Linked DNA regions of Saccharothrix espanaensis DSM 44229. The protein of the gene in region 1 interacts with the protein of each later gene in a pairwise test. Links are inferred from orthologs where the notes say so. Each region holds a gene or a part of one and is shown in the gene's direction. Other genes may lie near its edges. The genes, in order: BN6_RS32330 and BN6_RS13100.

The links.
Region 2: the proteins of BN6_RS32330 (region 1) and BN6_RS13100 interact in binary tests that used the Escherichia coli proteins (3 or more experiments, as listed by UniProt). The link is inferred for Saccharothrix espanaensis DSM 44229 from one-to-one orthologs.

The regions. Positions count from the first base shown.
Region 1 is NC_019673.1:7,441,412-7,444,608, forward strand. Bases 275-3,158 are described here. They hold BN6_RS32330 (hotdog fold thioesterase), read left to right. Parts: upstream 275-1,406; coding sequence 1,407-1,910; downstream 1,911-3,158. Other genes in these bases: polA (DNA polymerase I), read right to left, coding at 275-1,353; BN6_RS32335 (DUF4352 domain-containing protein), read left to right, coding at 1,933-2,475; BN6_RS32340 (ABC transporter ATP-binding protein), read right to left, coding at 2,599-3,158. Also shown: more of polA, read right to left, coding at 1-274; more of BN6_RS32340, read right to left, coding at 3,159-3,197. UniProt on the Escherichia coli protein: Required for optimal enterobactin synthesis. Acts as a proofreading enzyme that prevents EntB misacylation by hydrolyzing the thioester bound existing between EntB and wrongly charged molecules.
Region 2 is NC_019673.1:2,863,774-2,866,941, forward strand. Bases 255-3,109 are described here. They hold BN6_RS13100 (isochorismatase family protein), read left to right. Parts: upstream 255-1,287; coding sequence 1,288-1,932; downstream 1,933-3,109. Other genes in these bases: BN6_RS13095 ((2,3-dihydroxybenzoyl)adenylate synthase), read left to right, coding at 255-1,286; BN6_RS47765 (phosphopantetheine-binding protein), read left to right, coding at 1,929-2,150; BN6_RS13110 (HNH endonuclease signature motif containing protein), read right to left, coding at 2,187-3,109. Also shown: more of BN6_RS13095, read left to right, coding at 1-254; more of BN6_RS13110, read right to left, coding at 3,110-3,140. UniProt on the Escherichia coli protein: Involved in the biosynthesis of the siderophore enterobactin (enterochelin), which is a macrocyclic trimeric lactone of N-(2,3-dihydroxybenzoyl)-serine.

The DNA.
Region 1 (3,197 bases):
CTCCTCGTCCTCGTCGGCGAGCAGCGAGAGCTGGCCGTCGTCGGGCTCCTCGGCGCGCAGCTCGCGCTGCAGGTAGCGCAGCGCCAGGTCGTCCAGGGCGAAGCTGCGCTGACCGGGCCGGACCAGGTACGCGGCCAGGGCGGTGTCGCTGGTCAGGCCCGCCAGCCGCCAGCCGCGGGCGCGCAGGGCGCGCAGCGGCAGCTTCAGGTCGTGGCCCGCCTTGGCCGCCTGCTCGTCGGCCAGCCACGCGACCAGGGCGTTCTCGTCGGCCTCGGTGAGCGCGGCGACCTCGACGTAGCCGCCCTCGGCACCGGCGAACGCGATGCCCTCCAGGTCGACGCCGGTGTGCCGGAAGGCCAGCCCGACCCGCCGCCCGGTGGCGTTGGCGGCGAGCCACCCGGCGAGCGCGCCCGGCGCGATCGGGCCGCCGGAGACCTCGAAGCCCTCCTCGGCCTCGGGCTCGGCGGAGGGCAGGGTGGCGAACAGGCGGTCGCGCAGGACCCGGAACTCCAGCTCGTCGAACAGCCGGTGCACGGCGTCGCGGTCCCAGTCCCGCGCCGCCAGCTCGGCCGGGCCGACCGGCAGCTCCACGTCCCGGACCAGCTCGGTGAGCTGCCGGTTGAGCATGATGTTGGCCAGGTTGGCGCGCAGCGCGTCACCGACCTTGCCCGCGACCTCGTCGACGTGGTCGATCAGCCCGTTGAGCGAACCGAACTGGTTGAGCAGCTTCACGATCGTCTTCGGGCCCACGCCGGGGGTGTTGGGCAGGTTGTCCGACGAGTCGCCGCGCACCGCCGCGTAGTCGGCGTAGAGCCCGGGGGTCACGCCCTGCTTCTCCAGCACCAGCTCGGGGGTGTACCGGGCCATCTCGGAGACGCCCTTGACCGGGTAGAGCACGGTCACCTTGTCGTTGACCAGCTGGAGCGCGTCGCGGTCGCCGGTACAGATGAGCACCTCGAAGCCCAGGTCCGTCGCCTGGGTGGTCAACGTCGCGATGACGTCGTCGGCCTCGAAGTTGTCCTTCTCCAGGGTCTGGATGTTGAGCGTGCCCAGCACGTCCTGGATGAGGCTGACCTGCCCCTTGAACTCGTCCGGTGTCGCGCTGCGACCGGCCTTGTACTCGGAGTAGGCCTCGGTGCGGAAGGTCTTGCGCGAGACGTCGAAGGCCACCGCGATGTGCGTGGGCTTCTCGTCGCGCATGAGGTTGATCAGCATCGAGGTGAAGCCGTAGACCGCGTTCGTGGTCTGACCCGTGTTGGTCTGGAAGTTCTCCTTGGGCAGCGCGAAGAACGCCCGGTAGGCCATCGAGTGGCCGTCGACCAGCAGCAGACGGGAGGCTTCTGAAGTGCTCACGGGGCGAGTCTAGGGTGAGGGTCCGACAGTCATGCACCGAGTGGAGCAGCCACGTGAGCACGAGCCCAGAGGACGTCCCCGGCGGTCCGGTGGAGGTGCCGGGCGCGGACCAGGCGGTCGCGCACGAGCAGTTGACCACCAAGATGGGGATCGAGATCACCCGATGGGATGCCGATCGGCTGGTCGGCACGATGCCCGTGAAGGGCAACCGCCAGCCTTACGGCCTGCTGCACGGCGGGGCGAGCGCGGTGCTGGCCGAGACGCTGGGGTCGATCGCGGCGGCCATGCACGCAGCCCCCGAACGGCTGGCGGTGGGGCTGGAGCTGTCCTGCACCCACCACCGGGGCGTGACCGAGGGCCTGGTGACCGGGGTGTGCACGCCGATCCACCGGGGCCGGTCGACCGCGACCTACGAGATCGTGCTCAGCGACGAGCAGGGCCGGCGCACCTGCACCGCCCGGCTCACCTGCTTCCTCCGGGCCGTGCCCACCGACAGCACGTCCATCGGCACCCCGCCGGAGGGCCAGGCGTCCCAGGGCCAGGCAACCCAGAACTAGCCACCGCGCCTATGGTCTAGGCATGAGGTGGTCCGGGTTGGTGGTGGCGGCGTTGGTGGTCGCCGGGTGCAGCAGTGCCCCGGCCTCGGAGACCCCTCCGACCTCCTCGCCGCCCACCTACCCGGTCCCGCCGGGCACCGCGCGGCCGGACGAGAAGGTGCTGCACCTGCCGACGACCTCGGACGGCGACACCGCGTTCACCCTGGTCGGGCTGACCACCGGGATGGACGCGCTGATCGGCAGCCACGCCGAGTTCGCGGCCAAGGGCCAGTTCGTCCGGATCCGGCTGAGCGTGGTCAACAACGGGCGCAGCAGCGCGTCCTTCGACGCCCGTCGGCACCTGCTCGTGGACGACCGGAAGGTCGAGCACCCCGTCGACACCCAGGCGATGACCATCAAGCGGCAGCCCGAGGTGATCGACCTCGGCGCGAACGTCCGGCTGGAGTACGACGTCTACTACGACCTGCCCGCGGACGCGAAACCGCTGGCGCTCAAGGTGTACGGCGGCCCGACGCTGACCGACCTCAAGGACGCGTCGAGCACGGAGATCCTGCTCACCCAGTGATCCCGGCCCGCCGAGGACGCCGGCCACGACACCGGCCACGACGCCAACCGCGCGAGCCCCGCCGACGAGAAGGCCCGCCGACGCGTGGTCGGCGGGCCTGTCCCGGTCAGTGGTGCTCTGTCCTCAGTGGCCGCCGAGGTAGGCGGCGCGGACCTGCGGGTCGTCCAGCAGCTCCAGGCCGGGGGCGGACTTGACCACCCGGCCGGTCTCCAGCACGTAGGCCCGGTCGGACAGCTTGAGCGCCTGCTGGGCGTTCTGCTCGACCAGCAGCACCGTCGTGCCGCGCTTGTTGATCTCCTTGATGATCTCGAAGATCTGGGCGATCAGCATCGGCGCGAGCCCCATCGACGGCTCGTCCAGCAGCAGCACCTTCGGCTTGGTCATCAGCGCCCGGCCGATGGCGATCATCTGCTGCTCGCCGCCGGACATGGTGCCGCCGAACTGGGTCTTGCGCTCGGCCAGCCTCGGGAACAGCTCGTAGACCTCGGCCAGGTCGGCGCTCAGGTCGTCCTTGCGGGTGTAGGCCCCCATCAGGAGGTTCTCCTGCACCGTCATGCCGGGGAACACGCCCCGGCCCTCGGGCGACTGGCCGATGCCCAGCAGCACCCGCTTGTGGCCGGGCATCCGGGAGATGTCCTGGCCGTCGAACACGACCTTGCCGCTGGTCAGCGGGCGCAGGCCGGAGATGGTCTTGAGCGTGGTCGTCTTGCCGGCGCCGTTCG
Region 2 (3,168 bases), 4.6 Mb from region 1 along the record:
ACCGGTCTGCCGAGATCTCGGCGTTCTGCGAGATCACCGGCGCGGTGGCGTACGTGATCGCCGATTCCTCCGGCGGCTTCGACTTCCGGGCGCTGGCGTCGGAGGTGAAGGAGGCGACGGCGCTGGAGCACGTGTTCGTGCTCGGCGACCCGGGCGAGCACACCGCGCTGGCCGACGTGCCGGCGGCGGGCGGCGACCTGCCCGAGGTGCGCTCCGGCGACGTGGCGTTCCTCCAGCTGTCCGGCGGCAGCACCGGTATCCCGAAGCTCATCCCGCGCACCCACGACGACTACCTCTACAGCGTGCGGGAGAGCGCGGTGATCTGCGAACTGGGGGAGGACACCGTCTACCTGGTCGCGCTGCCGGTCGCGCACAACTTCCCGATGTCCTCGCCCGGCATCCTCGGCGTCCTGCACGCCGGCGGCCGGATCGTGCTGGCGCCCGCGCCGAGCCCGGACGTGGTCTTCCCGCTGATCGCCCGGGAAGGCGTGACGTCGACGGGCGTCGTGCCGCCGATCGCGTTGCAGTGGATGAACTCCCCGGCCCGCGCCGAGCACGACCTGTCCAGCCTGCGGGTGATCCAGGTCGGCGGCGCGAAGTTCGTGCCGGAGGCCGCGCGCCGGGTCCGCGCCGAGCTGGGCTGCGCGTTGCAGCAGGTGTTCGGCATGGCCGAGGGCCTGGTGAACTACACGCGGTTCGACGACCCGGACGAGGTCGTGGTGACCAGCCAGGGCCGGCCGATCTCGCCGGACGACGAGATCCGGATCGTCGACGGCGACGGCGCGGAGGTCCCGCCCGGCGAGGTCGGCGAGCTGCTGACCCGCGGCCCGTACACGATCCGCGGCTACTACCGGGCCGACGCGCACAACCTGGTCGCCTTCACCCCGGACGGCTTCTACCGCACCGGCGACCTGGTGCGCCGCCTGCCGACCGGCCACCTGGTGGTCGAGGGCCGGGCCAAGGACCAGATCAACCGGGGCGGCGAGAAGATCGCCGCCGAGGAGATCGAGAACCACCTGCTCGCCCACCCCGCCGTGCACGACGCCGCGGTGGTCGGCATCCCGGACGACTACCTGGGCGAGCGGACGTGCGCGTTCGTCATCGCGACCGGCGAACCGCCGACCGGCCCGGCGCTGCGCGCGTTTCTGCGCGGCCGGGGCCTGGCCGCCTACAAGATCCCGGACCGCATCCAGCTCGTGGACGCGTTCCCGCACACCGGGGTCGGCAAGACCAGCCGTCGCGACCTGCGGCGGGCGCTGGCCGACACGTTCAGAAAGGCGCAGTGAGATGGGTCTGCCGACCATCGAGCCGTACCCGATGCCCACCGAGGCGGACCTGCCCGTCAACCGGGTGAAGTGGACCTGCGAGCCGTCCCGCGCGGTGCTGCTGGTCCACGACATGCAGAACTACTTCCTGCGCGCCTTCAGCCCGGACGCGTCGCCCGTGGTGGAGCTGGTGCGCAACATCCGCGCGCTGCGCGACACGTGCCACGCGCTGGGCGTGCCGGTGGTGTACTCCGCGCAGCCCGGCGGCCAGAGCACCGAACAGCGCGGCCTGCAACTGGACATGTGGGGCACCGGCATCGGCCCGGACCCGGTCGACGCGGAGATCCACGCCGCGCTGGAACCCGGCGAGTCCGACGTGCGCCTGACGAAGTGGCGCTACAACGCCTTCCACCGCACGGACCTGCGCTCCCTGCTCGACACCACCGGCCGCGACCAGCTGGTGGTGACCGGGATCTACGCCCACATCGGCTGCCTGATGACCGCGGCGGACGCGTTCATGCAGGACATCCAGGCGTTCTTCGTGGCGGACGCGGTAGCGGACTTCACGCCCGACGACCACCACATGGCGGTGCGCTACGCCGCCGGCCGCTGCGCCGTCACCACCACGACGACGCGGCTGATCACCGAACTGAACGGAGCGTCATGACCAAGGACGACGTGCGCGACCAGATCGCCGCGGTGCTGGACATCCCGGCCACCGAGATCGCCGACGACGACAACCTCCTCGACCACGGCCTGGACTCGGTGCGCGTCATGTCCCTGGTCGAGTCGTGGCGGGCGGGCGGCGCGTCGGTCGCGTTCGTGGACTTGGCGGAAACGCCTACCGTGGAGGCGTGGACGGAGCTGTTGAGCCGTTCATCCTGACCAGCGGTTCTCGTGGATGCACTGGGCCGTGCGCGGCTACCCGCGGTGCATGGTCCAGTGTTTCTTGATCCAGCCGAGTTGGCGCGTGGTGAGGTCGACGTGGAGCTTCTCGCCGTGCAGCCGGCCGTATTCCGGGTAGTCGGCGATGGTCGCGGCGACGTCGATGGTCAGTTCCCGCGGGTCGACGGCGAGGTGGCCGAGGTCGAAGAGGCGGTGGATGTCACGACGGAACAGCAGGCCGCCTTGGTCGTGGTGCTTGCCGTCGGTGGCGAAGCTGTTCAGGTGGGCGGCTTCGAGCGCGGCGCGCGGGGTGGGTCCGGTGAACGCGCACCTGTCGCCGTACTGGTTCAGCAGTCGGCTGCGGAAGGCTCCCTGCCCACGCCGGACGCGCACGACCGCCGTGGTGTGACCACCGCTCAACTCGGTGGCCAGCGCCGCCTCGACCGGGGAGAGCGACGGTAGGCCGGGGGCCGTGCGCAGCGCCCGCTCGAACCTCCGGTAGTCGAGTTCGCGGATGCTCTGCTGCGACTTCGGGAGCTTGCACAACTCGCGCAGCTGGTCGCTGGTCAGCTCCCCGGCGAGATCCACCCAGGCGATCTCGTGGTGAGTCCGGTAGGTGGTGACGTCGAGCTGTTCGACATCCGGCTCCTCGAACGTCCGGGTGCACTCGTAACACCGATAGCGCGGGGTCTTGACCTTACGCAGGTTGATGCTCGTCATACCGCAGTACGGGCAACGGTTCTGGACCTTCCTGCCCTCGCCCGTGACGATCTTCTCGATCACCGAGGCCCCCAGCAGCCCCTTCTTGTCCCACAGCACGATCACGTCGCCGACCTGCGGCAACTTCGCGTTGTCGACCTCGCTGTCCCAGCTGTAGTGGGCGGCCGGGGCGTCGTCGTAGCCGTCGTTGCTGTAGCGCTTCTGCCCTGTTCCGGCCGCGAGCATCAACCACGCGCCCCGCCGTCCGTTCGTCCGCACATCCACCCCCACGACGACACCGTCTCGCGGTGATCATCGT